DNA from 4 places in the Paenibacillus septentrionalis genome. Region 1 is predicted to be linked to each of the others. Evidence: riboswitches for the same ligand, from Rfam matches in the RefSeq annotation. Region 1 holds a riboswitch; each other region holds the start of a gene.
The links. Region 1 has a riboswitch for cyclic di-AMP ahead of ACFP56_RS03645 (hypothetical protein). Riboswitches for the same ligand answer to the same signal wherever they lie in the genome.

Region 1 (8,078 bases):
TTTGTGCAATGTGATCGGTACCTGGGTTGAGCAAGGCGAGCTTCCTTATGACGAGGAGGAGTTAGGTAAGCTGGTACAAAATATTAGCTATTATAACGCTAAACGCTATTTTAATTTCTAAGCGATAGACTATAGACAATAAAGAAAGAAGGGCGTGTTCAGAATGTCGGAGAGCTGACTTCTGTTCACGCCTCTTCTTTTATGTAGGCTATTCAACTATGATGTTGCAGTAGGAAGAACATAGTTCAGCATTTGCGAGGCAATAATATTGCAAGCGAGACAGAGCAGATCACTATGGAACAATATTCGTCCAAGCATAAAGAAAGCTGTGCCTCCAACGATTTCAATCAAAAAGTAACGTTTAATCGAGCTCAATGTAAATACGAATACTTGAAATTCAGAAGTAGGCAAGCTGGTCAAGCTCGATGACAAGCCAATCACACATGACTCCTCCTAACATAATGTTCATACCTTCTAAGTGTATGATGAACAGGACGTCCAACATGTCAGCTACTTCGTGCATTGGATGTTAATATTCTGTCTCTTCAAGTGCTCACGCAGTCAGATGATTTCATAGCCAAGGGACTTAACGCTCAATTGCATAGACATCCTTGACGGTCTCAATAAAAAACTGAGCGCGCTTGGGGACATAATGGTCCTTAAGCCACACAATCCCGATATCGGACTGCAGCGCGTCATGAGATAGAGGAATCATTTTGACACGCGGGTCCATAAAGGAGCTCATGACAGAGCGGGGAAGCAGTGCAATGCCAAGTCCATCAGCAATCAACGCAATGGTAATCGCGACAGACGAGCATTCACAGACAATATTAGGCTTTACGCCATAACGATGACACGCTTCAATCAGCTGCTCATGCATATGTGTCGTTTGATCTGTTTTTAATGTAAGCAGCGGGTAGTCCGCTAGCTCCTCCAGCTGAAAGCTGGACTTCAGCTCGAACTGCTTCCAGCTTGTCGGTACAATGACGACAAATGGATCAGAGGGCAGCGGCATAATAACGAGATGTTTAGGGTCCATCAGCGCTTCAAAAGGCAAGCGTGCAAAAACCAGATCAATCGCATGTTTTTCGAGCTGCTCACCAAGATAATAATGGTCGCCCTCTAATATTTTGTAGCTAACTTGAGGATATTTTTTCCGATATTGTTCGATCGGCAGCGGCAATAAAGAGCTGCAGGAAAATACAGCACCGATAGACAGTACGCCGCGCACGCCCTGCTCAAGCTCTTTCATTTCTTCAATCGTTTCGTTAAACTGCGAATATAACGATTCTGCACGGTGCTTCAGATGCATTCCCGCATCAGTTAGCTTAAGTCCTTTTCCATGACGATCGAATAGCTTGACGCCAAGCTCGTCTTCCATTTGTTTGAGTTGACGGCTAAGAGGAGGCTGCTCCATATTCAATAGCTTCGCTGCACGGGTAATTTGACCTTCACGGGCAATCGTTAAAAAGTACTTTAATTGACGCATATCCATGTTAACGCTTCCCTTCAATACTTCCATACCTAAAAGGTATAACAAAAAAATCTAATAGATATTATAAATATACGTTAAAGCATGGTATCATTCAAATAACAATATCAATCGTTAAGAGGAGAGTACTTGATTATGGCACTGGAAATTACAATCGAGCGTTCGGCTCAATTGAAGCAAAAGCCTGATGAAAACAAGCTTGGCTTTGGACAATATTACACCGATCATATGTTTATTCTTGAATATACAGAAGGCAAGGGCTGGCATTCAGGACGTGTTGTACCTTATCAAAATATTTCACTGGACCCTGCCGCAAAAGTATTCCATTATGGACAGACTGTGTTTGAAGGCATGAAGGCATACCGTACAGAAGATGGCATTAAGCTTTTCCGTCCGAAGAAAAACTTTGAGCGTCTAAACAAATCAAATGCTCGTCTTAGCATTCCTCACTTGGATGAAGAGCTTGCTTATGAAGGCTTAATCAAACTTCTGGATGTGGATCGTGAATGGGTTCCATCTGCTGAAGGCACAAGCCTATATATTCGCCCATTTATTATTGCGACTGAACCAGCACTCGGCGTTAACCCATCGTTAAACTACTTGTTTATGATTATTATGTCACCTGTAGGTGCTTACTACGCTGAAGGTGTTAACCCGGTTAAAATCCATGTTGAGTCGCACTTTGTTCGTGCAGTAGCAGGCGGTGTAGGAGAGGCTAAAACAGCTGGCAATTATGCTGCTGGACTAAATGCGCAAGAGGAAGCAAAGGATCGTGGCTACTCGCAGGTGCTATGGCTGGATGGTGTTCATCGCAAGTACATTGAAGAAGTTGGAAGCATGAATGTATTTTTCAAAATTAACGGCGTGGTTGTTACACCGCAGCTTAACGGAAGCATTCTCAATGGGATTACACGTAACTCTGTAATTACGCTTCTTAAGCATTGGGATGTGCCGGTGGAGGAGCGTCGAATTTCAATCGATGAATTAATTGAAGCCCATCGTAATGGTCAGCTAGAGGAAGCATTCGGTACAGGTACAGCGGCTGTTATTTCTCCAATTGGCGAGCTTAGCTACAACGATGAGAAGTATGTCATTAATGAGGGTAAGACAGGCGAGCTGTCGTCGAAAATTTACGATACAATTACGGGCATTCAAAAAGGAACGGTCGAAGACCCATTCGGCTGGCTCGTATCTTTAGACTAGTATAGCAATCTAATAAAAACCCCTTACAGGCTTCGTGAACGACACACGGCAGCTTTTTGTAAGGGGTTTTCGTTTTTTTAGTACAAAGATAAATAGGATATGGCACGTCTTCGAAGTATTAATTCTTCATCGGCCTCCGCTTGTTGATGACCATCAGGCAAAAAGTTCAGCTGATGCAAAGCATTGGTAAACAAATAGATTGCTCTTTGGTCATAGGTAACAGATTGCTGCAGCGTAATAGAAATATGCTCGGTTAGAGTTGAGATTGTGGTAGGACCAATAAAAGGGGTAAGTTGATGCTCCCAATCCTGGAGATCAAAGGAGATATCAGAATCGTCGATAAAGATCTCACTCCAGCCATAACCGCGATTGCTTGATATTCGCAAGCATACGCGATAGCCATTCGCATCTACTGCAAGTGCCGGGATTACAAATACTTCGATACGTTGGATCTGAAGCATATCCGCTTCAGAATGCACATTTTGAAAATCATTCGATGGACAAATAGACATTGCACATCTCTCCTTTCACGCTGACGAGGTTAGCTGTCGGGTTCGGGCTAGAGAGTAGGCCCTACCTTCTGCCGAGCGGCATCTGGATTCACCCCTTAAGACGTTTGGTTCCCCCGCTTTTTCAATCGAAAAATTAAGCGAAATATACCTTTATTTTAAAGGTTTTGATCCAGTTTGTAAATGAAACCGTTTCTCTAATAAGATATACATATCAGGTGCAATCATGTGCACAATTATTTTTATTTTGCGTTATTTTTCAATTTCAAGTATGATGATAGAAAACAGAACTGACGTTCAGAGTAAAAGGAGTAACAGATATGCAGTCCAAAACGACACATTGTAAGATTGTTGATTGTACGATTCGTGATGGTGGTCTTGTTAATAATTGGGATTTCAGCGTTGAATTCGTTCAACATTTGTATAATAGCTTGAATGAAGCTGGCGTGGACTATATGGAAATTGGCTATAAAAATTCTCCTAAGCTTCTGAAGGGAGCAGATTCTGCAGGTCCGTGGCGTTTTCTAGATGATGATTTTCTACGTAAAGTCATTCCTAACAAAGGACAAACGAAGCTGTCAGCGCTTGTAGATATTGGTCGCGTAGATGAAAATGATATTTTACCACGTAGCGAAAGCATGATTGACCTAATTCGTGTAGCTTGCTACATTCAAGATGTAGACAAAGCGCTTGAGTTGGTGCAAATTTTCCATGATCGCGGCTATGAAACAACGATCAACATTATGGCGCTTTCCAACGTGCTGGAAAACCAGCTAGTTGAGGCGTTTAACCTGATTAATGAGAGCGTTGTTGATTTTGTATATATCGTAGATTCCTACGGCAGCTTGAAGCCAACGGATATGAGCTATCTTGTTGATAAGTTCCAGGAGCATTTGCCGAATAAGCGTTTAGGTGTACATGCCCATAACAATCTACAGCTCGCGTTCGCCAATACATTGCTAGCTGCTGGAAAAGGCGTAGAATTGCTTGATTCCTCTGTTTACGGCATGGGACGTGCTGCGGGCAACTGCAATACGGAGCTGCTTGTAACAGAGCTGCAAAACACGAAATACAACGTACGCCCTGTACTTGATATGATTGAAAAACATATGATTCCATTGCGTGATAAAGTGGAGTGGGGTTATATCATTCCATACATGATTACTGGCATTCTGGATGAGCATCCACGCTCAGCGATGGCTTTGCGCAGCTCCGATCAGAAGGATCAATTTGTTGATTTTTACGACCAGCTGACAACGCCTGAAATGGCCAGCAAATAACGTAAACGTATAAGCAGAACTACATGCTTACAAGTAAAAGCCCCTCATTTTGAGGGGCTATTTATTAAAGGGATGATTTGCAACCTTAACTGCAAGAGTAGGACAGCCATCATAGGCATCTTGCAAATCTTCATAAAGATAGCTTGGAATTTCCATAATCCCACGGTTTGAATCCCCATTGAAGATCACTTCAGCGTAACCATTATCATCTGCACCGTATATAGCAGGTGCTGCGGCATAACAGCCAGCGCATGCGATGCAAATATCTCTATCAATCCATGTATATTTACTCATATGATATTGCCTCCCCCTAAAATGGACACTAACCCTTTTTCTACTATCTCAAAATTAGAAGAGGGATTCATTTGCAAAATCGAACAATTCCTTCCTCATTTCTCCAAATTATATGGCATGATCTAGGTAATTACAACTAGAAAAAGGCCTTGACCAGAAAAAGACGAAGGTACAAAGGTCCAATAAAAGCCCCCGGTTATTATGGGACGGTTAGTTTCGGGAACTGGCTGTGCGGCAACTTGTTGTTCAACGTACGTATGCTAAGCAATTGATTAGTCAGATGTGAAGATCGCTCATTGGCTAGCAGCTCCCGTCTATATAATTCCGGTCTGATTGCTATTAACGATATGCCAGTTATGATTGACAGAGGCTCGTATATGACGTCTTTCTCGTATATAGTCAGCTATAAGCTCTACCATATCAATGGCAATATCCTTGACAACAGGCTTGCCTTGAAACATGTCGAATTCGCCGCCGCCGCTAGCGCGGTAGTTGTTCATGACCACTTCATACAGCTGCTCCTTTACTAATGGTTGATCGTTCTGCTTAAGTGTAATAACGCGTTGCCCAATAGGTTTCGAGATATCCAACGTGTAGGATATACCTTCCCACATATCGTAATTGTAATGCTGTGGCTTTGGTTGAAGGTAGGCATCATGAACGATTATATTACCTGTTTCGTTAATATCAAAATATTGTGCGGATTTCTCCAAAGCGGATCGAATATCAGCTCCTGAAATTCGCAGCACCTTTAAAGTGTTTGGATATTTGTAATTTGAAACGATATCACGCATCGTGATTTGCGTGTCAAAGCCTTGAGATTCGTTATCAAATAAAGCTGTACAGGAAATAGAAGCGCCAGAGATATCCATCTGTAGACGATTGATGAATTCTATGAATGGATGCTCACGTAATCGTACCTGTTCAGGCGTTGTTATACGCATATCGCCTTCTACGAAGCCAATCGGTTGATCGAGCCATGCTTGGGTTAAGGCTTCAACAGGGGCTACAAGCTGTTCAAAACGTTCATCTGGATCGAAATGTGCGGCTTCAATCAGCTCAGACTGACGCTCTGTTAATAGCCAGCCAGCCTCATTTTTTTCAAGCTGCAGCGTAACCTTTCCCAAATACCTGCCTTCACTAGCAGGCTGAACAATACATACTCCGTTGATTTTTGCGCCACAGATGGCCCGATGCTGATGACCAGTAAGCAATACATCGATTCCTTGCACCTGTTCACACAGGGCATATCCAACGTTTTCTCCCGTCAAAGCTTCCGTAGGCTTACCCGTTTCAATATCGCGCTCAAAGCCTCCGTGGTAGGCAACAATCACAATATCAACTTGCTCCACTTGCTTCATATGCTTAACCCACCGCTTTGCGGCTTGGATAGGATTATCGAAACGCAATCCTGCAATATGATCCGGCTGCTCCCAATTTGGAATATGGGAGGTAGTTAAGCCTAAAATACCGATGCGCACACCATTATCTAAAATTCGCACGATATAGGGCTTATCAAACAAAGGCTCCTCTGTTGCATAATCTATTATATTGGCACTCAGCCAAGGGAATGAGGAGGCTTTGGCTGCCTGCTGCAAATAGGAAAGCCCATAGTTGAACTCGTGGTTGCCAGGTACGGCAGCATCATAATTCAGTTCATTCATACAGGCAATGACAGGGTTCTCTAACTGAGAGCTTATTTTGGCATGATAGTAGGTAAGTGGTGTCCCTTGCAAGCAATCGCCATTATCGATAAGAAGCGTATTGGGCTGAGTTTGCCTTATTTCTCTTATAAGATTGGCAATTCGCGCCAACCCATAGCTGACCTCACGATGGTCTGCATAGCTTCGAGTCAACATAAAGCCGTGCAGATCACTTGTTTCTAAAATAACAATCTCGCAGGTATCATTCTGCATCGAGCATCTTCCTCAGTTATATTTTTTAACACCCACATTCTATCATATTCGGATAGCGAAACTACCAAAATAATATCTAATTTACAATATATTAACTTTATTTTGATATATAGTTAATTAATGACCCTTACACTGCTAGAGTGCAAGAAAACATAACATAGAAGATATGAATAGGTGGAGGGGTTTTTAATGAAAAAGAGATTTACACTATTATTGGCATCGGTGCTTACAGTAGGCTTACTAGCAGGCTGTGGCGCAAACAACACGCAAAATCAAAATACGAACACTACGAATAATGCAGCTACTCAACAGCCATCTACATCACCAGAAAGTACACCAGAAGAGACGAAGAAAGTGATCGATACTTTAAAAGTGAGCTTTGTACCTTCTAAGGATCCGGATGAAATTATTACGACGACAGAGCCACTGAAAAATCTATTAATCGAACAGCTTGGAGAGCAAGGCTATGAAGTTGGCAATGTGCAAATTGATGTTGGGACAACGTATGAAGCAGTAGGTGAGGCTCTTAGTGCGGGCACGACAGATATCGGGTTGATTCCTGGTGGAACATACGTGTTGTATGACGATGGTGCAGAGGTCATTCTAACTTCTACACGTAAAGCATTGTCCAACGACTCTGTTGACCCGAAAGAGTGGAACGAAAATAAGCCAACAGTTGGCCTAGACGATCAGCAGGCTACGTATTACCGTTCGATCTTCATAGCTGGTCCTTCTGAGAAAGGTCAAGAGCTGGCTGCGAAAGTAAACAATGGCGAAGAGCTGACGTGGGAAGACCTGAATAGTGCAAACTGGTCCGTGATGTCGACTTCTTCTTCTGCTGGATATATCTATCCTACGTTATGGCTGCAAGAAAACTACGGAAAAAAAATTACGGATCTAGCTCAAGTTACTCCAGCTGATTCATACGGTACATCATTCGGTCGTCTAGCAACAGGAATGTCTGATATTATTGTTGCCTTTGCAGATGCTCGTCGTGATAACGAAGAAAAGTGGACAACTGAATTTGGTCGCACAGCTTCGATCTGGGATGAAACGAATGTTATTGGTGTAACGGCTCCAATTTACAACGATACGGTAAGTGTAAGCAAAAACTCTCCAATTATGGATGATGAGCTGAAAAAAGCTATTCAAGAGGCATTCATCGCGATTGCTCAAACAGAAGAAGGCAAAAAAGTTATTGCAATTTATTCTCATGAAGGCTACCAAATCGCACAATCCTCTGACTACGATAATGAGCGTAAAGCCCAAGAGTTTATCCGTAGCATGAAATAATTAGCGTTCGCTAACATATCAAGCATGAATCATTAATGAGAACATCATCATTTCATGATGTTCTCATTTTATTACTCAAACTATATAGCTA
Region 2 (8,078 bases), on a different contig from region 1:
ACAGACACGCAGCCCCTACGATAGACGCGGTTAGAATAAGCAATCCTGCAAGCATATCTGCCACGAACACAATACCGTAAGGCGGGAGCCATCCTCCCATATACAATGTTTGTATGCCCTCGCTGTGAATCTGACCAACAAGAATAACGGCAATGAGTATATTAAGCAATGCGCTTATGCCACTAACCCAACGTTGAAAACCTAGCTGATTGCGGAAGAAGATAAGCATGATCGCTGTCAATAATGGAATCAGCAAAGGAGCTACAATCAAGTTATTCATCCATGTCTCCCCCTCTCAGCTTTTCCAAGTCGTCCGTTCCCAGCGTCTGGTTAGCACGATACGCTAATACTAGAAAGAAAGCCGTCACTCCAAAATTGATAACAATCGAAGTTAAGATCAATGCCTGTGGCAGTGGATCTGTATAGCTTTCCGTTCCCTTTCCAATCAATGGAGCAACACCTGTTTTCAATCCTGCCATGCTCAACAATAGCAAATGAACACCATGTGTCAGAAGGGAGGTCCCTAGTATGATGCGAAGCACACTACGGGACAATATGAGGTAAACCGCAACAGCAAAGAGCAAGCCTGTTGTAATCGCCATAACGAGTTCCATCTTAACGCTCCCTCCCTACAGTCAAAATAATCGTTAACGTAACACCAATAACAGCTAGATAAACACCAAGATCAAAGATAACCGCTGTGGCCAGCTCGGTTTCCCCTAAAATCGGCAAGGTAAAGTAGTCAAACGAATGACTTAAGAACGGAGCGTTGAATAGAAAGGCGCCTACTCCTGTAAGCACAGCAATGAGCAATCCGATTCCAGTCATTATGCGATAATTAAACGGCAGTACACGACCTACTGCATCCATGCCAAAGGAAATCACGAACAATATGATAGCTGCCGCTGTAAGCAAGCCGCCAATAAAGCCGCCGCCAGGCGCATTATGTCCAGCAAAAAATAGATTAATGGAAAACAGAACGATGATGAAAATCACAACGCGAGCTGTGGTCATTAATATAACATCGTTCGTTTTTGGCTCACGCCGGAGTGCCAGATTGGACAGATGGTTTCCACTTAATGGTTGTTTGGCTTGATCGCCAAGTCGAAGCGTCGCCATCGCATAGATTCCTAGAGAAGCAATACCAAGAACGATTACTTCCAGCATCGTATCGAAGCCACGGAAATCAACAAGGATGACGTTAACCATATTTTTACCGCCAGCCAGATTATAGCTTTCTTCCATGAAGAAGGTAGAGATCGGTGTGAATTCCTTGTTGCTGCCAACCCCAAGCGCAATAAATGTAACGACTACCCCAACAGCAGCGGCAATTATTGCATTGGTTAGCTTGAATGGTATTTTCACAGCTTCTTTCTTTAGCTTAGGCAGATGCTTGAAGCACAATAAGAACAGCACAACCGAAACCGTTTCAACAATTAACTGAGTAAGCGCTAAGTCTGGCGCACGTAACAAAACAAACAGCAGTGTCACCATGTATCCGACAGCACCTGTTAACAAGATCGATGCCATTCGATTTTGTGAAAATGGTACAGCAAGCGCAGCAAGTGCAAGTACAATAACCGCTGCGATCTCATAGCCAGTCACTGGCGCATTTGCGCTAAAATCCAGATTAAACACTGGTAGACGCAGCATCGTCGTGCCTAGCGCTATTACGAAAAACAGAAAGATATAAATCAAGTAACGACGAATCGATCCCGTCATATATAACGAAGTCAATTTCTCAGATGCATATTCGCTTCCTTGAAGTGTTTTATCATATAAACGGTTCAGGGTAAAACGAGCCTTCTCACCAGAGCCAGGAAGTTTCCAGCCACGCATTTTATAGACGTAGACCAGTATTGTTCCCAGTACAATGAGCGCTATTGTCATGAATAGCTCCGTCGTCCATCCATGCCACATGCGAATGTAGATATCAAACTGTTCGCCTGCTGCCAGTACACTCGGATGTATGGCATTCATCGCAGGCTCAACCAGCCATGCAGCTGGAAGTGCAGGGAATAAACCAATCGCAAGTGCAAGCCCCGCCAAAATCGTTGGCGATATTAGCAAGCCAACAGGCGCTTCATGCGGTTTCTTCGGTAAAAGCTCAGGCTGATGCTTTCCACCAAATGTGCGAACAAGAAGAACCATGCTGTACATAAAGGTGAATACACTTGCGATCCATGCAACGACAGAGATCAGGACGCCCCAGCTTTCGAAACTCCACATGTTCATTTCTCTAATATTCAATACCGACGTGAAGAACATTTCCTTACTTAAAAACCCGCCAAATGGTGGCAGGCCAGCCATTGAAAACGCACCGATCACCGCAATTGAAAACGTAACAGGCATGAAGCTTATTAGTCCGCCAAGTTTTCGCAAATCACGTGTTCCCGTTTCATGATCTACAATACCGACAACCATAAACAACGCACCTTTAAACACGGCATGGTTAACTAGATGAAACAATGCTGCTGCCGTAGCCTGAGCAAAGAACAACGATACTGCAGTCTCTGTTTGCAAGCCTGCTGCAGAGCCTAGACCTAGCAAACACATAATAAGACCGAGCTGACTGATCGTGGAATAAGCGAGCAGCGCCTTTAGATCCGTCTGCCTTACCGCTTTCAGCGAGCCATACAATAGCGTTACAAGTCCGCCAATTGATACAATCCAGAACCACTCAGACCGCATAGCAAATACCGGGCTTAAGCGGGCAACAAGATAAAGTCCTGCTTTAACCATCGTAGCCGAGTGCAAATAAGAGCTGACAGGTGTTGGAGCCTCCATCGCATCCGGCAGCCATATATGGAAAGGGAATTGGGCTGATTTCGTAAATGCTCCAAGCAGAACAAGGATAAGAGCTGGTACCATGAGGGAATGATCCTTAATCACATCTACTTGAGCAATGATTTCACGAACACTGAAGGTGTCAGTCATCACATATAGCAATATAAAGCCCGCGAACATCGCCAATCCGCCAAACACCGTAATAAGCATTGATTTTAATGCTCCATATTGCGAACGGTCCCGTTGAAACCAGAACGCAATTAGAAGGAAGGATGCGATACTCGTAAGCTCCCAGAAGCCATACAGCACGAACAAATTATCAGAAAGAACAACGCCCAGCATTGCCCCCATAAACATTAACAGGTAAGCGTAAAAACGCCGCTGTGCTGCTTTTTCTTCCTCCAAATAAAAGATAGAATAAAGCACAACAAGTAAACCAATACCACTAATTAATAGCGAAAACAGCATGGATAATCCATCTAAATACAAGGTCATATTAATGCCAAGTGACGGAAGCCACGACATTGAATGGATGATAGGTGCTTCTTGAATCTGCGGCATATGCCACAAAAAGAAAACAAAAAGCATGAGTGGAACAGGTAGAGTCAACCATCCCCTATGCAATTGTTCCAATAGCTTGCGACTGGCTAACAAGCCAGCAGAAAATATAAAAGGTATAAAAACAGCCACATGAAGCAAAGACAAAAAAGTTCCTCCTTCTCTTTATTTACTTTTCATCATTCCCAATTTCTTGCACTCAAATCACTAATATATGGAAGCCTAAAAAAACGCAAAAAAAGCCTGCAAAATGGCAGGCTCCTCCGATATTTCCATATTTAGTTTGATTTTTTGCTCAAGTATAGCTGTCACGGTACGAACTTAAATAAATATACCTTATTCTCGGTTAATTGTAAATGCAAATCGATATCGTTCATCCACATGTATATCCTTAAATAGATGAGGTGAGACTGTTATTAAAAACGGAGGACATTTCTTTGCCTATTCGTCAAATCGGAATTTGTTCACTCGTATTCCTCGCAACAATACTTATATGTGCTGCTTTTAGCTTTTATAGTCAACAATATAACAAAACGCAACGATTTCTCGGGAATTGGAGCAGCACTGATCAGTTGAAGGCGCACTCTACTTCCACACCGTTTTTCCCGCGGCAGTATGTGCGTATTTTGCCTAATTTACAAAAGGACCTGGAAACGCCAGATCATTTGCAGTAAGTTTCTTCTATAAACCGTATATCTTGCTGGTCTTTTTTGTAGAGGTCTATTTACATTTTGAGAAAAGTATTTTAGTATGGATATCGACAAATTCATATTAAACTGCTTAATCCTCTTATCAAGGAGGAGCGGGGGAACCATAGAAGCATATTATGCTTCAGGGGTGAATTTTCTCTTAGCCAGAGAAAACGGGTACTCTCAGACCCGAATCCGACAGCTAACCTCGTCAGCGTCATGAGAGAGAGCCTTCATGCATGTTTGGTTAATTTTGAAAATAACCAAAGCTTGGTTGCGGATAATCTCTGCTCCAGGCTTTTTTTAATTGTGGAGACAATTCTATTCAACAAAAGGAGTTTGGCAATGACAAACGATGAAAAAATCTTAGTATGTGTGCGTAATATGGCAAATGGAGAGCAATTAATTCGCCGTGGAGGTGAATTGTCTCAAATGCTTCACTGTCCCCTATATGTGTTAAACATTACATCTGGACAAACAGAGACACCAACTCAAGAGCAGAAAAAGGACACTGAATTTTGGCAGCGCAAATGTGAAGAATGGGGAGCAACCCTGATCGTTGAATCCTTCGACAATAAAAAAATCAATGAAGTGATAGCTGAAACAGCTTCGCGATACCATATTACGCAGTTAATCATTGGGCAGCCAGGACAAACGCGCTGGCAGGAAATTATGCACGGTTGTTTCGTAAATGACCTGTTAAGTCTGCTTACCGAGGTAGACGTGCATGTCGTAGCAGTTCAACGCCTGAACGACGAAGTTCATGCCTAATCGACCATTCACCAACGCAACGATCATAAAATAGAAATATTGAAATGGACTGTTCTTGTTTGATAGATCATGCATATTATTTCGTGATTTATGAATGATAAGGAATACGTCCATTTCACACATTTCTTGGACTATATTTGTCTTCATTTCAGTGGGTAGGTCATCCTATAAAGTAAAGGTGAAAACATGATCAATAACTGGAATCAAAATGAAATCACACTCCAAGTGATTAAGTATCTAAAAGAAGCGAAAATGAATGAGTTTCACGTTCTTTTGGATGAATTGCAGCCATATGATATCGCTCAAATTTATGAAGTATTGCCTGCCAAGCATCAAAATCGCTTTTTATCCTTCCTCAATACCTCTCAACTAGCCGATATTCTTCAGGAGCTTGACAAGGAACAGCAGCAAAAATTTCTTAATAAGCTAGGTGTCGAAAAGGCTTTGGACGTCATGGATGAGATGGATAATGATGACTTGGCGAACCTGCTAGAGGAATTATCGCCAGAGAACAAAGAAAGCTTTCTGGCAAGTATGAAGGCAGAAGAATCTCAGGTTATCCAAAATCTGATGAACTACCCGCCTGAAACAGCCGGCAGGCTAATGACCGACCGTTTTGTCTGGATCCCTTATCATTATTCGGTTCGAGATGTTGTTGATAAATTAAAAGAGTATGCCGAAATTGCCGAGACAATCAACTATTTGTACGTCATTGATGATGAAAAAAAACTGATCGGCGTCGTTTCATACCGAGACTTGATACTTGCAGAAGCAGATGAGCAAATTAAGAACATCATGTATGAACGTGTCATCTCCGTAACCGTAGATACCGATCAGGAGCAAGCAGCGCGGATGATTGAAAGATATGACTTTCTAGCTGTTCCCGTTGTTGATCACAACAACGTGCTGGTCGGGATTGTCACCGTCGATGATATGATTGATGTCGTAATGAAAGAAGCGGCTGAGGATATTGAAAAGCTATCCGCCTCTGGTAAAAACATCGACTTTGACACTAAAGCACCGATTGCAGCTTTTCGAAGATTACCATGGCTTATATTGCTGTTATTTATTGGCATTGTTTCTGGTACTATTGTTAGCATATTTGAGGAGACGCTGGAAAAAGTCGTCGCGTTAGCCTTTTTCATGCCTATGATTGCCGGTATGACCGGGAATACAGGTACACAATCATTGGCAGTCGTTGTTAGAGGACTTATTACAAAAGACATTAATAAAAAAATTGTCGCGAAGCTTATATTTAGAGAGCTGTCAGTCGGGATAATGATCGGAGTTATTTGTGGGTTATTGATCTCGATAATCGCATTTATCTGGCAAGGCGATGCGATCTTGGGGCTTGTTGTAGGTAGCACACTCGTCATTACGTTAATTATTGGAACGTTAGCGGGAACGATCATCCCTCTGCTATTGCATAAATTCAAAGTAGATCCGGCAGTTGCCTCTGGTCCACTTATTACAACGTTAAATGATATTTTATCCTTGTTCATTTACTTTGGTATTGCAACGATTTTTATTACCCGCTTAATGTAAACAGGCTGTTGATAAGGTGTTGTTCGGAAGCTCAGTGAAAGCTGATCTCTGGACAACCCTTTTTTTGTTTGTGGACATAGATTAGCTGCGGTTAATCGAACAAGTGGATGATGAAAATTTGACAGATATGATAATGTTCATTATATTTAGAGTAATTACTCTAATAAAGGTGATGGAATTTGAACACAAAGCAACGTATTATTCAAACCGCAGTTCAATTATTTAATGAACAAGGGGTTGGCAAGGTATCGACGAATCACATCGCAACAGCAGCTTCTATTAGTCCTGGCAATCTCTATTATCATTTCAAAAACAAGTCTGAGATCATTAAATCCATTCTAACTATTATGTATGAGGAGTGGAATGAGGTCTGGTACATCGAGGAACAAATGCAGCTAGAACAAAAGCATTTGGAGCAAAAATTAATCCAGAACTTCGAAATCTTATGGCGATATCGCTTCTTCTATCGCGAGGCATTGTCTTTATTTCAAGCAGATGAAAGCTTAAGACAACAACATAATGCGATGATGGAAACTCGACTTGTAGAGCAGCAAGCCTTCATTCAGCGGTTTATCGAATGTGGTGTCCTGCATATTCAAGCCGATTCAGAGCAACTGCAGAAGCTGCTCCTATCTTGCTGGATCATTGCGAACAATTGGTTATCCTTTCTTGAGATGAACGGGCAGCCGATTGACGAAGCGGGATTGCAGAAGGGCGTTAGCCTCATATGGGCGATTTTAACCCCTTACTTAAAGAAATAGATGACTACTATATTGGGGGGAAAGCTTGTGAAACCTACTGAACCGCAAACAAAATTATCAAGAAGAAGCTTCTTAAAAGTATCCGGAGCAGCATTGCTATTGCTGTCTGGAGGAGGTTTGTATCGCGCCGTTGATCAAGGGGTGTTTTCAACAAGTAAAGGACCTGCCTATGAGCCATGGGCTATCCATGCTGTAAACCAGGCAGACCTGTCCGACAAGGCCCCTGAAAGGCTTGTACACTATGCCATATTAGCTTCTAATGCGCATAATACGCAGCCGTGGCTGTTTCGAGTTCATGCTGATCGAATTGAACTATATGCCGATCTGTCTAAAAATATTGGCACAATGGACCCCTACTTTCGAGAAATGAACATTAGTCTTGGCTGTGCCATTGAAAATTTGTGCCTTGCTGCACAGGCGCATGGCTTTGAGCCAAACGTGAAACTGCTGGATGGCGATATCGATCAAGCCAAGGTTGCTACTATCGATTTATCGCCTAGTTCCCCTCACTCCTCTCCATTATTTCACATGATTACGAAACGTCATACTCATCGTGGAGCCTATGACAGCAATAAACCAGTATCGGTTGCTTTGCTTAACGAGATGTCCACGTTAAGCGATCACGCTTCATCTGCGAAGCTGCTATTGCATACTGATCAGCAAATGAAGGAGCAGCTCGGCTCGCTCATTGTTCAAGCAACGGAAGCAATCGTACATGATGCGGATCAAGCAAGAGACAGTCATCGCTGGTATCGTCATAGTCAGGATGATATCCACCGTTTCAAGGATGGCACGACACTGGATGCTACAGGCAACTCTACGCTAGTACGCGTGTTTGGCAAAATGCTTTCCATATCCGAAAAATCGTCCAATGCGTATTGGCTTAAATCTACAAAGGAGGTTCATATTCCGACTGCCTCTGCTTATGGCAGTATCGTACTTGCAACACGCTCCAAAGCGCAATTGC
Region 3 (8,078 bases), on a different contig from region 1:
CAATCAGCTCCTCTGAGCCGAAGGCATAGCCAACACGCAGTCCTGCCAGTGATCTGGACTTGGACAGGGTTTGAATCACAAGCAAATTCGGATACGAGCTCACTAGCGCAATCGCTGATTCCGCTCCAAAATCAACATACGCCTCATCAATAATGACGACTTGATCAGGGTTGTTGTCCAGCAGCACCTTTACATCTGCTAGCGGCATTGGAATGGCGGTTGGCGCGTTAGGATTTGGAATAATGATGCCGCCATGCTCTCCCTTGAACTGATTCACATCGAGAAGGAACTGCTCATCCAGCGGAATCAGCTTAGGGGTAATGCCGTAAAATTTCGCGTACACCTTATAAAAGCTGTACGTAATGTCAGGAAACAGCACTGGCTTGCTTGGATCAAAAAACGAAGCGAATGCAAATGCCAGTATTTCATCAGATCCATTTCCAACAAAAATCTGCTTCGGTGATAAACCATTCTGTTTCGCTAGCGCCTGAATGAGCATCTCGCTATTTGGATCTGGGTACAAGCGCAAATCCTCATTAATGACTGCCTTCATCGCCGCAATTGCGTTAGGCGACGGCGGATACGGGTTCTCATTCGTATTTAGCTTAATATATGTTTTATCCTTAGGCTGTTCTCCTGGCACATATGGCTCTAGAGAAGCAGTCAGAGGACTCCAGTATTTACTCACGCGAGTTCCACTCCCTTTATCTTACGCTTTCTTCGGATCGAACGAGCTCTTTAATGAAACAATTCGATTGAAGACGAGCTGACCATCGTCGCTTTTTACTTTATCCACATTGAAGTAGCCATGACGGAAGAACTGGAACTTGTCTCCTGCAGCGGCATCCTTCATATTGGGCTCAATAAAGCCGTTCACGACACGCATCGAATTAGGATTGATGCGCTCAAGGAATGGCTTATCCTTCAGCTCAGGCGAATCCTCAATTAGCGGCTCGAACAGGCGCAGCTTGGCAGGTACTGCCATAGAAGCTTCTACCCAATGAATCGTTCCTTTTACTTTTCTGCCTGTGAATCCACTTCCTGATTTTGTTTCAGGATCATAGGTGCAGCGAAGCTCTACCACTTCACCCAGTTCATTTTTAATAACCTCATTGCACACGATGAAGTAAGCATGCTTCAAGCGAACCTCATTGCCAGGGAACAAACGGAAGTACTTGCTCGGCGGGTTTTCCATAAAGTCCTCACGCTCAATATAGATTTCGCGTGAAAATGGAATTTGACGGACGCCCATTTCCGGATTCTCGGCATTGATCTCTGCATCCAGCCACTCTACTTGTCCTTCCGGATAGTTCGTGATCACAACTTTAATCGGATCAAGCACAGCCATCGTACGCGGCGCCTTCAGCTTTAGATCCTCTCGAATAAAGTATTCCAAGTAGCTTTCCTCTACCAAGCTGTTTGCCTTAGCAACGCCGATTTCACGGCAGAAGCTGCGAATAGCTTCAGGCGTGTATCCTTTACGACGCATTCCGCTAATCGTCGGCATACGCGGATCGTCCCAGCTCTCCACAACACCTTCATCAACAAGTGATTTCAAGTAACGCTTGCTCATAATTGTATTGGTGATATTTAGACGAGCAAATTCGTATTGATGCGGCGTAGCCTCCATCTCACATTCTGCAATTACCCAATCATATAAAGGACGATGATCTTCAAATTCTAGCGTACAGATCGAATGCGTGATTCCTTCGATTGCATCACTGATTGGATGTGCAAAATCATACATCGGATAAATGCACCAAGCGTCTCCTGTACGATGATGGTGGGCATGGGTAATTCGATACAGCACAGGATCTCGCATCGTAATGTTGGAGGAGGACATGTCGATTTTCGCACGAAGCACACGCTCGCCACCCTTAAACTCTCCAGCACGCATACGCGTGAACAAATCAAGATTCTCCTCGACCGAACGGTCACGATAAGGGCTGTTCTGACCAGGCTCTGTCAGCGTGCCGCGTGTTGCACGCATTTCTTCAGCAGTAAGATCGCATACATACGCTTTACCTTTTTTAATAAGCAATACAGCGCGGTTAAACATTTCCTCAAAATAGTCCGAAGCGTAGAACAGATTATCCCACTCAAAGCCGAGCCATTTTACATCTTCCATGATCGACTCTACATATTCCGTATCCTCTTTAACTGGATTCGTATCATCAAAACGCAAATTCGTTTTCCCTTTAAATTCATCTGCTAGCTCAAAGTTAAGACAGATGGATTTGGCATGACCAATATGAAGATAGCCGTTCGGCTCAGGTGGAAAGCGTGTCACAATCTCCTGCACACGTCCTTCCTGTAAATCGTCTATCACTATATTTTTTATGAAATTAGAAGCAGCCGATTTCGTTTCAGTAGTGTTTTCCATCTTGACCAACCTTTCACACAGCGAATATTTATCCTCTTATGATACACAAATTTTCATGAAAATACACCCATTTTGCCGTGCGAATCCGTCGATTCTTCCATCATTTTAACGTTTTTTCCAATATTTTTTTACGCAAAAAAGATCCTAGTAATTATGAGAGAAAAAAGAAAACAATTAAAATCTTCTCACATTTTACACAGAATCGAATTTTCAGTTTATTATATAGCTTGTAACAAGTAAGCCTAACGCCAAATTCTTATGAGTTTTCATGAGAAACGGGGGATCCAATTGGGGTGAATTGAGCTGCGGTATGAGCCTTCATACTGGTAGTTTCATAGGGAACCTTCAACCGAACCCGTCAGCTAACCTCGTCGGCACATCTGGAAGGAGACTTAAATTGTGAAAAAGCTTAGCATGATGTTTTTAGCAGTCATTCTATTGCTAACATTCTCAGCAGGAAGCGTATCTGCTAGCTCATCTTCAATGCTAACTAATATTGAAGATGTAAAAGGAACAAAGTACAAATACGGTGGTAATTCTACTAGTGGATTTGATTGTTCCGGTTTTGTTCGTTACATATTTGATAAGATGGATATCGAGCTTCCTCGCCGTTCAGCTGATCAAGCACTTGAAGGATCAAAAGTAGCTAAAACGGATCTAAAGGTTGGCGATCTTGTATTTTTTGATACAAGCGGCTCCAACAATGGTGGAATCACACACGTTGGCATCTATGTTGGCGACAACAAATTTGCCCATTCATCTTCAAGCAAAGGTGTAACCATTGATTCCTTAAATTCTTCTTATTACAAGCCGCGTTATGTAACAGCTCGACGTGTAATTTCTGAAGAAAAGTATGAAAAGTATGTTGAAGCAAGCAAATAAGCAATATATAAAGAGGTATGATCTTCTTCTACTAGAAGGGATTGTGCCTCTTTTTTTCTTTTACTATCCTATGAATTGTTGCCGGATAATATGACTGCCTGTACATACATCTATACAAGCATGCAACATTAAATCTAAAGGAGTGCTGCTCTTCTAACTACATAGACGAAGAACAGCACCCCTTTGTTGCAGCATCGTTATATTTTCCTTGTTAAATAATTATGCTGGCAGTTGCTCTTGCAAATTGCGATTACGACCAACAAGCATCATTACAATCATAAAGGTCAGCATAATACCTACTAGTACTGCAACTATCGTAATCGTTGTTGCAGCATTATAATGATCCATCGCCCAGCCTGTAAGTTTTGGGAACAACGCGCCGCCAATACCTCCGCAAGCAACGAGCAGGCTTGTTGTTCGATCTGTCATTCCCTGCAGGCACGCATTTACATATACAAGCACGATACCAAATACACCAGAAAACCCAAGTCCACCTACCGCGATCATCACAAATTGCATCGTTGACTGCGTGCTCAGTACCATGCCGATAAAGGCAAGCACTGCGACAATCATCGAGACAACCAAGTATTTCACGTAGCCATAGCGGTCGGCCAGGATGCCACAGAATAGTCGCCCCAACACCATACATGCCCAGAACAAGCTGAGCATACTAGCTGCACTCGATTCAGACAACCCGCTTCGCTCAATCATGATCGAAGGAAGGTAGTTGGACACGCTCATCTCTACGCCGACATAGAGAAAGAAAAAGATCATTGATAATCCAAGAAACGGCAATGCCCTTTTTTGATATTTTGGCTTGATCGGCTTCTCCTGTCGTTCCTGCTTGGAGGGCTGCGAGATACCCTCATCGATCTCTTTGCCAAATGACAAGCTTAGCCACAGCAGCAGTGTTAAGCCGCTTATGGCCGTTAGAATTGGGAAAGACAATTCCCAGAGCTGATATCGAATAAGGATAGCCGCTGTTAACGGAATAAATAAAGCGCCGAGACCAAAAAAGGTTTCGATTCGACTCATTGCTGTAGCGGTTTGACCTTTGAATAAATCAATAATAAGTGCTCCAATTACCGATTCGATCATACCAAAACCAAAACCAGCAAGTGGCGCGACTATAAGCATAAGCTCCCATGGAGGCAACATGCTGTAAACAGCCTCTGCTAACGTCAGCGCACCAAATGCAATAACGATCGTGACCCTTTTGCCTAGCCGTGTTGATAATGAAGGACCTAGTAACACGCCGACAAGAAAGCCAAGAAACTGATTCATAATCCACTGTCCGCCATCTGAATAGGAGAGCTCATAATGCGAAATTAGCTGTTCGAGAATTGAACCTCCAATAATGTGAGCAATACCGATAACAAGGTAAGATAGGCAGCCCAGCCACAATATTTTTTTCACGTCTAAACTCCTTTATGCGTTCACATACCCTGCGCCTAATTAGACAGACGCAGGGTTTATCATTATATTAGTGAAATGCTGCGATGCTCGGTATCGCCAGCAAATACATCAATGCGATGCAATTGAGGTCGATAGGTGACTTGTCCATTGCCTACCGTAATCTCTTGATGCTCGCCCAAGCCATAAAACACATCATCTGCCAACGCTTCCAAAACCTCATACTGCTCATCAGGCTGAAGCGCCTTCCATTCAGATTCTTCCATCTCAAAGAACAGATAGCAATCCTCAATCAAGCCGACTGCTTCTGTCAGCTCCTGCAAAATGTCACTATATTCACGCGCATGGCGCACACCCATTGTCTTACCCTCCTGTTTGTTCATTAGCATTCCTTTCTATTATGACACAATCCACAAAAAAAGTCGTGAGGTGATCGCTCATATTCATATCATGCTATTTGTTTTTGCCATCTTAACAATTTAACATTTCTATTTCTTCTATTAGATCATTGTAAATTTGCTCTAATGTCGAGAAGCCTATTTGACGATAATAGAATAAGTAGTTCTATGTCGAAAATGGATTAATTGAGGTGTATGATGAAGAATTCAACAATTATTGGTCTAATTTTAGGGGTAATAGCCATCGTCCTTGGTATGGTATTTAAGGGTGCCAGCTTGAGCGCCTTCCTTAATCCGGCAGCATTTATGATTATCATTGTCGGCACAATCGCTGCAGTAACTATCGCTTTTCCTTTGGAAGAGCTCAAAAGAACTGGTACACTATTCAAACTATTATTCACTGAGCGTCCTCTACCGAAACGTGAGGATCTAATTAAACAATTTGTTGAATGGGCAGGTATTACCCGCCGTGAAGGTCTGCTTGCGCTAGAAGCAAAAGTAGACGATATTGATGATCCATTTCTGAAAAATGGCATGCGAATGATTATTGATGGCAACGATCAGGATCTCGTTCGCGACGTTCTGCTCGAGGATATTTCTGCGACAGAGGAACGCCATAAAGCGGGAGCTCTAATTTTTTCACAAGCTGGTACATACGCTCCAACGTTAGGGGTTCTAGGAGCGGTAATTGGACTTATCGCGGCACTTGCCGATATGAGTGATATGGACTCGCTCGCACATGCGATTTCAGCGGCATTTATGGCGACGCTGCTAGGTATTTTCACTGGTTATGTGCTATGGCATCCGATGGCGAACAAGCTAAAGCGACTATCTAAAGCTGAAATCCAAATTCGTCTAATGATGCTGGAGGGTTTATTGTCTATTCAATCCGGCGTGTCTACGATTGCGATTGAACAAAAGCTATCCGTATTCTTAACACCTACGGAACGTCAAGCTATGAAAGCGAAGGAGGAAGGAGACGTTGAGCAAAAAGCGTAGACATGAGGATCATGAAGAGCATATTGATGAATCGTGGCTCGTCCCTTATGCGGACGTACTGACTTTGCTTCTTGCCCTGTTTATCGTTCTATATTCGATGAATCAAGTAGACGTTAAAAAATTTCAGGAGCTATCTCGCGCCTTTAGTGTTGCTTTTAGCAGCAGCGGACAAGGCGTACTGGATATGCCTGCAATCGTGGAACGTGGTCCAGACGTTGAATTTCAGTCAGGCGGCATGGAAGATGCGGAAAATGACGGGCAGACCAATGAAGAGCCACTTACTCAAGAAGAGGTTAATCAACTGCTCGAGCAAAGCGAAAGTGAGCTTAGCAAGCTTAAGCAGCAGATCGATGACTATATCGCTGAGAACGGGCTGACAACCAGCTTGGATACCTCATTGAATATGTCCCAGCTGCTAATTACGATACGTGATAATGCATTGTTCAATTCCGCTGAAGCTTCCGTTAATCAAGACGGCCGAGAACTAGCCGTCAGCATTGCGGAAATGCTCGAAAATTATCCGGATTTCAACATTGTCATAGCGGGTCATACCGATAACACGCCAATTCGAAACGCTGAATTCAGATCCAACTGGGATTTGAGCGCGATGCGAGCTGTACGATTTTTAGATATTATGCTTACAAACAACGATCTCGATCCGAAGCGCTTCAGTACGGTTGGCTATGGTGAGTACCACCCGGTAGCTTCAAATGATTCGAGCGAAGGCCGCGCACAAAATCGACGCGTGGAAATTTCGATCGTGCATAATTACTTCGATACTCACAAGCAACAAAGCATTGGCATAACAGAGCAATAATAAAAGGGCGTGTCGGACGTTAGAAACGTCAGACACGCCTTAATTTATGTTGCTGGGTTATAATCAATTTCCTGAAACAAGATGCGTTTTTCGTCCTCTGTAAGGTCTCTCCACTTCCCTTTGGGCAGATCACCTAATAATATATTCATGATGCGAATGCGTTTCAACCGCAGTACGCTGTAGCCAAACGCCTCACACATACGTCTAATTTGACGATTGCGGCCTTCCGTTAAAATAATATGGAAGGTGCTAGTACCAACGCGTTTAACCTTGCATGGAAGCGTCATACTGCCTAGAATATAAACCCCTTCCGCCATCCCCTTTAGAAAGCTTGCTGTTATTGGCTTATTAACCGTCACAACATATTCCTTTTCATGCTTTCCTTCAGATCGCAAAATTGGATTCACGACATCCCCATCGTTTGTCATCAGAATGAGTCCTTCTGAATCTTTATCTAAACGCCCTATCGGGAAAATCCGTTCACGATGACTGACAAAATCAACAATATTGCCTTTAACATGACGCTCGGTCGTACTCGTAATTCCAACCGGCTTATGCAAGGCGATATAAACATGTTTTTTTTGAGCGCCAATTCGGCGTCCGTCAATTCGCACGTCATCTCCCAGCTCTGCTTGACTGCCTAGCTCTGCCTTCGCTCCATTAATCGTAACTCTACCGTCAGCAACCAGCTTGTCAGCCTCTCTACGCGAGCAAAAGCCTGTCTCGCTAATAAATTTATTGATTCTCAAAATGCCACCCCGTTGACTTAATATACCTTCTGCCTGGACCAATACGAAATCTCGTCAGAGGTTACGACTCGAACCTGCTCTGTGCAAAGCAAGGCTAGCTTGGACAAGGCCTGAGCAATTACTTTTGCTTCATTTGGTTTGTATTTACTCATTCTACCTTTAAAAGCAAAGGATAGCCAACCACTGAGCTTCACTGCCATCGCCTCTCCAAAACGAAACTCATGCCGATCACCGATAATAAGCGAGGGACGTACAATAATTAGCTGAGGAAGCTTAAGCTCCTGGAGATCCCGCTCCGTCTGACCTTTCACTTTATTATAAAAGAACATGGATTGTTCATTAGCGCCCATTGCAGTCACGACAATCAGCTTTCTTGCTTGATGTCTGACAACCAGCTTGCCCACTTCGATCACATAGTCATGGTCTACACGTCTAAA
Region 4 (8,078 bases), on a different contig from region 1:
TGAATACCTCTTAACTGATTCATCGTAAACCCTCCAATGTTAAATGTCTTAAATTTAAGATATATCTCTAAAAAAATAGTTGCAGCTTCTGTAATAAGTGAAATACAAAAATCTTTAATTTAAGATAATTGTAGCATACGATGCTTTTGAAAGTCAACCAAGAGGCAAAGTGAGCCTCTTGGCTGTTTTCATAAATACGTATGAATATGTCAACTGTTATTGATTTTTCAATTCTTTTTCTCCTAATTTCGCAAAATAATCTATTAAGAAATGAAAAACAATAAGCGGTAAAATTGACCCTAAGCCAATATAAAGGATAGAAAATAACATTCCAAAAATTGTTGTTCTTACTACTCCCGTTAAAAAGCCTTGATAAGTGTGAGCGAGACCAAACAATAATGAGGCTAACATAATATTTATCCAAATTGGAAAATTAGGAAATAAGAACCCTAAAGCGAAAATTAAAAATCCTCTATATATAATTTCCTCAGTTACCCCTGCGGTAATTGAAACGTAGCTCCACAAGGTTTTCTCTTTTTTTGTTGCTGGAAGTATTTCTGAAAATTCTACTTTATCCCATTCTTTTTCTTTTGCTTGCAAAAATTTGTTTCTAATCTTACTGCTATAATGATAACCAATTAAATAGTATAAGATACCGAGTAAATATAATAAAGCAACACCAAATGTAGCGTAGGTAATGATTGGACCAAGTTCTTCAGTGTTAATCATTGGCATTGTTAATCCAATATTCGTGAACGTTAGGTCTGTAAATGCAACTAAGAGCAGTATAAAAATGGTGGGGATCCATAGACCTATCATTGAATGGATATAATAGTTGATCCTTGCTTTATCTTTCGTTTTAACATCTATCTTGAATTTTTGAAAATCAAAATAACCAACAATAGGTTCATACAACACGATAAATATGATGACTAGCCAAAATGCAATTTCCACTTTTTCACCCCCATCTCGTTTACAAAACAGCGACGTCGTCTAATTATTAATTTGTTAGATCGCTTCGGCTGATCGTTTCACAAGCTTTTGATAGTAGTCATGTCCATGCATCAGCTCTTGATGCGTGCCTCTGCCGGTTATGACGCCATTCTCCAGCACAATAAGCTGGTCGGCATGGGTCACCGTCGATAAACGGTGTGCAATAATGATCGTCGTTCTTCCCTTCATTGCTTCCTTCAATGCTTCTTGTACATACGCCTCCGATTCATTGTCCAGATTCGACGTCGCTTCATCCAGCAGTAAAATTTTCGGATCTCGAAGCAAGGCTCGCGCAATCGCAATTCGTTGACGCTGTCCACCTGATAGCTTAATGCCCGCCTCGCCTACTTGCGTATCGATGCCATGCTCCAAGCGGCTGATGAATTCCCAAGCATTTGCCTTCTTCAGCGCTTCTATGATATCTTGCTCACTTGCCGCTACATCGCCATAAGCTACATTATCTCGAATCGTCCCGCTCGTAAGTGGACTCTCCTGCGATACATAACCAAACAAGCTGCGCCATTCGTGAAGCTTAATCTGCTCGATTGGTTGATCCCCGTAACGAATTGTACCGCCGTGATTGTCATAGAACCTTTCAATTAAAGAGAAAATCGTTGTTTTGCCGCCCCCACTAGTTCCAACAAGTGCAGTTGTTTTTCCATGTGGAATTGCCAAGGACAGTTTATTGAAAATTTGCTTTTCCTCGTAACGGAAGTCCACTTGATCGAATACGAGCTCCGACTGTTTTGCTTTCAGCACAGTCTCTCCTCCGCCTTCTACTGGCTGCTCAAGCATCTCATGCAAGCGTTCGGTTGCCCCAAGCGCTTTTTGAACGGATGTGAAAAAAGTAGCCATCTGCGTAAACGGCACAACAATTTGCACCAAATAAAACATAATCGCGACTAGTGCGCCTGCTGTAATCGCTCCTGAGGCAACCTGAGCTCCGCCATAGCCGAAAATCGCAATAAGCACAATCATTATGACCAGCGTCATTACTGGAGACAGGATCGATAAGATTTTTGCTTCTTTAAGACCTATGCGATACAGACTTCTAATTTGCGATTGTCCGCGCTCGTCTTCAACCTTTTCAGCCTGATATGCCTTCACTAGTCGAATATTCGTCAGTACGCGTCCCAGATGGCCGTTAAAGTGAGCGAGCGCATCTTGATGAGCGAGGGAAATTTGATTCATGCGACTGCCAAGCGGCAGCAATACCGCAATCGACAGCGGCACAGCGATTAGCATCAACAACGTCATTTTCCAGTCAATCCACAGTAGAATCGCAACAGAGCCTACAACCGTCAGCAGCCCCGTGAAGAATGAAATAAAATGCTGCGTAATCAGCTCCTTAATGACATTCGTATCCTGCGTAATGCGGCTCATCGTCTCCCCAGACTCATGCTTGTCAAAATAAGCAACCCGTAATCGCAGCACATGACTCCATACACGCTCCCGTATACCAGCGACAATTTTCCCACCAATCGCGGACATAAGATAGAAGGCAATACCTGATATCGCGGTTTGCACAAGCAAAGCCAATCCTACCAGCAGCAGCGCTGACCACGACATGCCTTGATCCTGAAAGGAGTTGATGACCTCCATCGTTAATAGGGGTACAGCTAGGCCCATTGTTGTTTCAACAATACCGAGCAGAACAGCTACTACCATCATCCACTTTGGGGGCTTCGTATCCTTTATCAATGCTAGTAGTTTTTTAAGTTGATGATTCATTAGACATCTCTCCCCACAGGCTAAGTTTTTCTATCATTGGCTCCAGCCACTTTTCCTCTTCCTTCGTAAACGGCATATTAAAAAGTGCTGAATCAAGTTGCAGCTTCTGTTCATCAATCTGTAAGGAAACCTCAACGATACGATCCATAATATGCTGAGGTATAACAGCGAATAGCTCCTCAAGAAGCGGCAGTACCTCCTCCTCTGTCAGCTGCAAGCGATAAGCCTCCTTGATTTTCAAACCAACCGCCATGAAATGCTTGTTTAATAAGATCAGCTCTTCATTCGAAAAATCATACAAGTCCTCAACCAAATCCTCTGGTAAAAACGTCTTCAAATATGACTTCTGTTCATCACCACGAATCAAATCATGTATCAATGCAAGAAAAATGTCAGTATGAACCTGTTCTTGCTTTTCAGAAAGCGCAATAGCATGATCGAGTGTCTCGATCGTTTTTTCAAGCTGCGCTTTTTTAATGAGCATTTCCTGCTTCTGCTGCAGCAATGAATCATGAAGATTGTGCGTACTGCTCATCAGCATGCCTTGAATATCCTCCAGTGCATATCCGAGATACTTAAAGATTAATATTCTTTGAAGGGTTACAAGGTCCTGATCCTCGTAATACCGCCTGCCTGCTGGCGAGATATAAGCCGGCTTAAGTAAATTTTTTTCATCGTAATATCGCAAGGCGCGTATCGTGACCCCGGTCTTCTTCGAGAACTGTCCAATGGTATACATCTCATATCCCTCCCTGTTGGCTTTATTATAAATGCTGACGTAACGTTAGAATCAAGCTAATATTTGTAACCTTTTCCTTTTAGAACAATAATCATGGTCTACGCCATATCCGCTATTACGTTACGGTCAAATTTAAGGTATACTGGTTGTATTGGGATTGATTCTCATTATTATTTACTGAAAAATATTGAGTAAGAAAATACTCTATCCGATAAGGAGGCAATTATATGTTTGTACAAATGCGAAAATGGGTCGTAACCGAAGGAAATTCAGATAAAATTTTAAAGCGATTTAAGAAAAAGCCAGAGGATGGTCCGTCGCTTATTGAACAGCGTGAAGGATTTCTCGGTCGTGAGCTGCTAGTCAAAAAGACACGCCGCGGCGATGAAGAAGTCATTATGATGGTCCGTTGGGAGTCAGAAGAGGCCTGGAAGGCGTGGGAGAAAAGCCCCGAGCATATTGCAGGGCATCGTGCAAAGCTGAAGGATGGAAAACCACCACAGCCAGAATATATCGTTAGCATGGAGCACGGCGGATACATTGTTGTCGACTAAGACAAGACCTGTAATAGCTTGCTTGCAAAAACGATAGCAAGCGCAAGCTAGACACTGGAATGAACTGATTATCGTGTTAAGCTGATTGCTAACCTCTCAAAATCAAGCTTAATCGTATTCCTGCGAGCTTTACTTCAACTATGAATGGGAGTATGATTCATCCATATACGATGCAAACTATAATCTGATCGCTGAACTTCCTGTTAGGGGAACCGGGGGAACCAATTTTCGGGGTGAATCCTTTAGTCACGGTATGGCTTAAGGTAGGGCAACTCTCAATCGTCCGAATCCGTCAGCTAACCTCGTAAGCGTATTGAGAGGGTGTTGAAGCTTGTGCTCATAAGCAATCTATGACCACAGGGGAGTCCCCTGTGGTTTTTTGCGTTTTTATATCGAACGATCACTGTGTAGGAGAGGATACTGTGAAGCAATTTATCGTAGTTGGATTGGGCCGTTTTGGATTAAGTGTAACGAAAACCTTACTATCGATGGGATATGAGGTTCTAGCTATAGATAAGGATCCTAAAAAAGTGCAGGAATGTGCTTCCTTTGCTACCGATGTATACCGTGCTGAAGCTACAGACGAGAAAACACTGCTTGAGCTAGGTGTCCATAATATGGATCATGCGATTGTTGCTATTGGAGATGATCTGCAGGCAAATATTTTAGCAACCATTCAATTAAAAAATTTAGGCGTAAAAACGATCACTGCAAAGGCTGTTAGTGACCTGCACCACAAGGTGCTTGAGAAACTCGGCGTCGATCACATTATTCATCCTGAGCGCGATACTGGAGTGAGGGTTGCGCATCAGATTACGTCACAGCATTTGATTGAATTTTTGGAGGTAGCGCCTGAGTATAGTCTGGTCGAGATCTATGCGCCGCCCTCCATGTGTGGTAAATCATTAAAACAGCTTAAAATGCGCGCCAGCTATGGCTGCAATATTATTGCGATCCGAACAAAGGATAACCAAATGAATATATCGCCGACTGCTGATGATCAGATATCTCATGGAGATATTCTTGTCATTATTGGCAGCAACAAAGGTATTGCGCATTTGGAGAAAAGATACGTTCGAACTAAAGAAATGCTCAAGTAGAAGAATAAAAGCCGTCAGGCTCTGGTCTTCACTCCATCCAATGAAGGTTGGAGCTGCAATCAGTGCCTGACGGCTTTACTTTACATACATGCAATTATTTATTTCAATTCAGCCAAAATTTCATCAATTTTAGCAAGCTCAGATTGCAAGCCGCCACCGCTTAGGTACCATAGCGGACCATCCAGGTATACGATGCGGTTGTTTTGGTATGCAGTCGTTTTCTTAATAATATCATTTTCCATATCTGCTTGGATATTGGACTCTCCACCAGTAGCAGCTGTGCGGTCAATGACGAACAGCACTTCTGGGTTGAATTCAAGAATTGCTTCAAAGCCAAAGTTAGAGCCGTGAGAAGAAGATTGAATATCTTCCGTTACTGGCTTGAAGCCGTAAATGTCATACATATAGCCGAAACGAGAATTGGTAGCGAAGCCAGACAGCTTGCCCTCGTTGTACATCGTTACTAATGTATTTTCAAAATTGCCTGCCAGTGCTTTGATTTCTTCCAATTTGGAATCGAATTGAGCCAAATACTCTTCAGCTTCAGCTTCTTTGCCGAACATTTTCGCTGCTACATCCACAGATGACAGGAATGTATTCCAGTAATCGTCTTGTGTTGCACCTACGAATACGACAGGCGCAATTTCTTGGAACTCTTCATAGAACGTAGATTGACGACCAGAGATGAAAATAACGTCTGGTTTGATTTCTGCAATATCTTCAAGCAAAGGCGTCTTCAAGTTTCCGATGCTTACATATTCGTCAGCAGAATATTTAGAAAGATGAGCTGGAAGCGTTGAATCCTTGGCTACCCCAATAATTCCTTCAACGCCTAGCGCATCCAATGTATCAAGGAAGCCATAATCGAATACTACGATTTTTTCTGGCATCGTTTCAAATGTAACATCTTCAAACGCAATTGTGCCTTTATCTTCTGTTTCAGCTGAAGCTACAGTAGAGGAAATGGTTAACGGGTAAACTGCAGAGCCTTGTGCCGCAACAGCTGGTTCCTCTGTATCATTGCCCTGTGCTGCTGTATTTCCAGCGGTCGTTTGATTTACTGCTTCTTCCTTCTCTGTACCGCAACCAACCAGTGCTAGAGAAATGGCTAAAACTGCACCTGCTACCTTCCACATCTTTTTCATGTACGCTCTCCCCTTATTTCTATGTTATATTACAATTCTATACAATGATAATCATTATCACTGACAACGATTCTCATTATAGATGTAATTTGCGATAACGTCAATACTATTTTGCAAAATTAATCACTTTGTCGCACATGTATACACGGTAGTGGATAACGGAATGACGAGCGTCCTGCATTCCAAACCATTGCGGCTGCACCAGAACTTTACAAAAAAACTGCCTGGATCACTCCAGACAGTTATCTTACGTATGAGAATTAAAATATACGCAAATTCGGCAGCCATTCTGTTCTTGAATCGGGATTTCCATATCGTAGATATCGCGCAAGGCGTCCGAATTAATAATTTCATGGGTAGGACCGTTTTTCACCAGCTTGCCATCCTTCAGCGCAACAATGCGATCGGAATATACGGAAGCAAAGTTAATGTCATGCAGCACGATAATAACCGTTTTGCCCAGCTCATCAACTAGTCTGCGCAATATTTTCATAATTTGCACCGAATGCTTCATATCCAAATTGTTAAGCGGCTCATCCAGCAAAATATATTCTGTATCCTGTGCGATGACCATCGCAATAAACGCGCGCTGCTTCTGACCGCCAGACAGCTCATCCAAAAACTTATCCTGCATATCCGCCAGATTCATATACTCAATTGCTTGATCGACAAACTGCTCATCCTCCGGCGTTAGACGACCTTTTGAATACGGATAGCGCCCAAACGCCACCAGCTCGCGTACTGTTAACCGTACGCTAATATGATTAGACTGCTTTAGAATCGAGACGCGCTTGGCAAATTCGCCTGATTTCCACTTCTTCACGTTGTTTTGATCAAGCAGCACCTCGCCCGTATCTGCTTCAAGCAGTCGGCTGACCATAGAAAGCAGCGTAGATTTACCGGCACCGTTCGGTCCGATAAATGACGTAATCGTTTTGGGCTCAATCGTAATGGATACATCCTCTACAACCGGCTTTTTGCCGAATCGTTTCGTTAGTCCTTTGATTTCAATCATCCCGCTGCCCTACTTTCTTTGAGTAATAAGTAAATAAAGTACACGCCGCCTACAAAGTTAATAATGACGCTAAGCGTTGTACGCAATTCAAAAATATGCTCGACGAGGAACTGACCTCCTACAATGGCGATAATCGCAATCAGGCTTGCGCCTAAAATCAACACCGAATGCTTGTAGGTCACTAAAAATTGATATGCCAAATTCGCTACAATTAAGCCTAAAAACGTTATCGGCCCTACTAATGCCGTGGAAGTCGCAATAAGCACAGCTGATAAAATCAGCATATTCATCGTCACGCGATCGTAATTGATTCCCAAATTCATTGCATTCTCACGACCAAGTGACATGACATCGAGCTTATGCAGCATGCGATAGCCTACTATAAAGGCTAGCACCAAAATCGCAGCAGCAATTACCAGCAAATCCTTCTTCACATTGGTAAAGTTAGCAAACAAACGATTCTGCAGGCTTAAATATTCAACAGGATCGATAATGACCTGCAGGAATGTCACCAAGCTGCCAAGCAGCGTCCCGATAATCATCCCGATCAACAGCAATAAATAGATCGGATGCTTATCGGCTCGGAACAGAAACCTATATAATACAAGCGCGAACAATACCATCGCGAAAATAGCTGCTCCAAAATTGAGATACTTATTCAATACCCAGATCGATACCGATCCTGCAAAAAAGTAAATCAGCGTTTGCACGACCTCATACATCGAGTCGAGCCCCATAACGGAAGGCGTTAAAATTCGATTATGCGTAATCGTCTGAAATATAACCGTTGAATACGCAATC

Region 2: it holds a riboswitch for cyclic di-AMP, as region 1 does, so the genes downstream of both, ACFP56_RS17385 (hypothetical protein) here and ACFP56_RS03645 (hypothetical protein) in region 1, are expected to answer to the same signal.
Region 3: it holds a riboswitch for cyclic di-AMP, as region 1 does, so the genes downstream of both, ACFP56_RS20250 (C40 family peptidase) here and ACFP56_RS03645 (hypothetical protein) in region 1, are expected to answer to the same signal.
Region 4: it holds a riboswitch for cyclic di-AMP, as region 1 does, so the genes downstream of both, ACFP56_RS12140 (potassium channel family protein) here and ACFP56_RS03645 (hypothetical protein) in region 1, are expected to answer to the same signal.

What each region holds. Positions count from the first base shown of each region.
Region 1 is NZ_JBHSTE010000001.1:782,947-791,024, reverse strand. Features, by position in the region: gene uxaC (glucuronate isomerase) at 1-121, shown strand, start outside; gene ACFP56_RS03660 (hypothetical protein) at 217-441, opposite strand; gene ACFP56_RS03655 (LysR family transcriptional regulator) at 587-1,495, opposite strand; gene ACFP56_RS03650 (branched-chain amino acid aminotransferase) at 1,628-2,695, shown strand; gene ACFP56_RS03645 (hypothetical protein) at 2,773-3,207, opposite strand; cyclic di-AMP (ydaO/yuaA leader) riboswitch at 3,211-3,357, opposite strand; gene ACFP56_RS03640 (aldolase catalytic domain-containing protein) at 3,525-4,484, shown strand; gene ACFP56_RS03635 (ferredoxin) at 4,542-4,778, opposite strand; gene ACFP56_RS03630 (bifunctional metallophosphatase/5'-nucleotidase) at 5,093-6,694, opposite strand; gene ACFP56_RS03625 (phosphate/phosphite/phosphonate ABC transporter substrate-binding protein) at 6,884-7,987, shown strand.
Region 2 is NZ_JBHSTE010000006.1:70,627-78,704, reverse strand. Features, by position in the region: gene ACFP56_RS17405 (Na+/H+ antiporter subunit D) at 1-280, opposite strand, end outside; gene ACFP56_RS17400 (Na(+)/H(+) antiporter subunit C) at 273-614, opposite strand; gene ACFP56_RS17395 (Na+/H+ antiporter subunit A) at 616-3,492, opposite strand; gene ACFP56_RS17390 (hypothetical protein) at 3,783-4,019, shown strand; cyclic di-AMP (ydaO/yuaA leader) riboswitch at 4,113-4,267, shown strand; gene ACFP56_RS17385 (hypothetical protein) at 4,380-4,805, shown strand; gene mgtE (magnesium transporter) at 4,992-6,350, shown strand; gene ACFP56_RS17375 (TetR/AcrR family transcriptional regulator) at 6,530-7,111, shown strand; gene ACFP56_RS17370 (Acg family FMN-binding oxidoreductase) at 7,139-8,078, shown strand, end outside.
Region 3 is NZ_JBHSTE010000008.1:146,040-154,117, forward strand. Features, by position in the region: gene hisC (histidinol-phosphate transaminase) at 1-688, opposite strand, end outside; gene ACFP56_RS20245 (glutamine--tRNA ligase/YqeY domain fusion protein) at 710-2,383, opposite strand; cyclic di-AMP (ydaO/yuaA leader) riboswitch at 2,620-2,775, shown strand; gene ACFP56_RS20250 (C40 family peptidase) at 2,783-3,265, shown strand; gene ACFP56_RS20255 (MFS transporter) at 3,485-4,681, opposite strand; gene ACFP56_RS20260 (hypothetical protein) at 4,744-5,037, opposite strand; gene motA (flagellar motor stator protein MotA) at 5,275-6,075, shown strand; gene ACFP56_RS20270 (flagellar motor protein MotB) at 6,059-6,892, shown strand; gene rluF (23S rRNA pseudouridine(2604) synthase RluF) at 6,937-7,641, opposite strand; gene ACFP56_RS20280 (NAD(P)H-binding protein) at 7,659-8,078, opposite strand, start outside.
Region 4 is NZ_JBHSTE010000004.1:68,181-76,258, reverse strand. Features, by position in the region: gene ACFP56_RS12165 (ring-cleaving dioxygenase) at 1-23, opposite strand, end outside; gene ACFP56_RS12160 (CPBP family intramembrane glutamic endopeptidase) at 217-954, opposite strand; gene ACFP56_RS12155 (ABC transporter ATP-binding protein) at 1,009-2,724, opposite strand; gene ACFP56_RS12150 (MerR family transcriptional regulator) at 2,708-3,463, opposite strand; gene ACFP56_RS12145 (antibiotic biosynthesis monooxygenase family protein) at 3,691-4,017, shown strand; cyclic di-AMP (ydaO/yuaA leader) riboswitch at 4,197-4,342, shown strand; gene ACFP56_RS12140 (potassium channel family protein) at 4,440-5,117, shown strand; gene ACFP56_RS12135 (siderophore ABC transporter substrate-binding protein) at 5,216-6,262, opposite strand; gene ACFP56_RS12130 (iron ABC transporter ATP-binding protein) at 6,510-7,277, opposite strand; gene ACFP56_RS12125 (iron chelate uptake ABC transporter family permease subunit) at 7,274-8,078, opposite strand, start outside.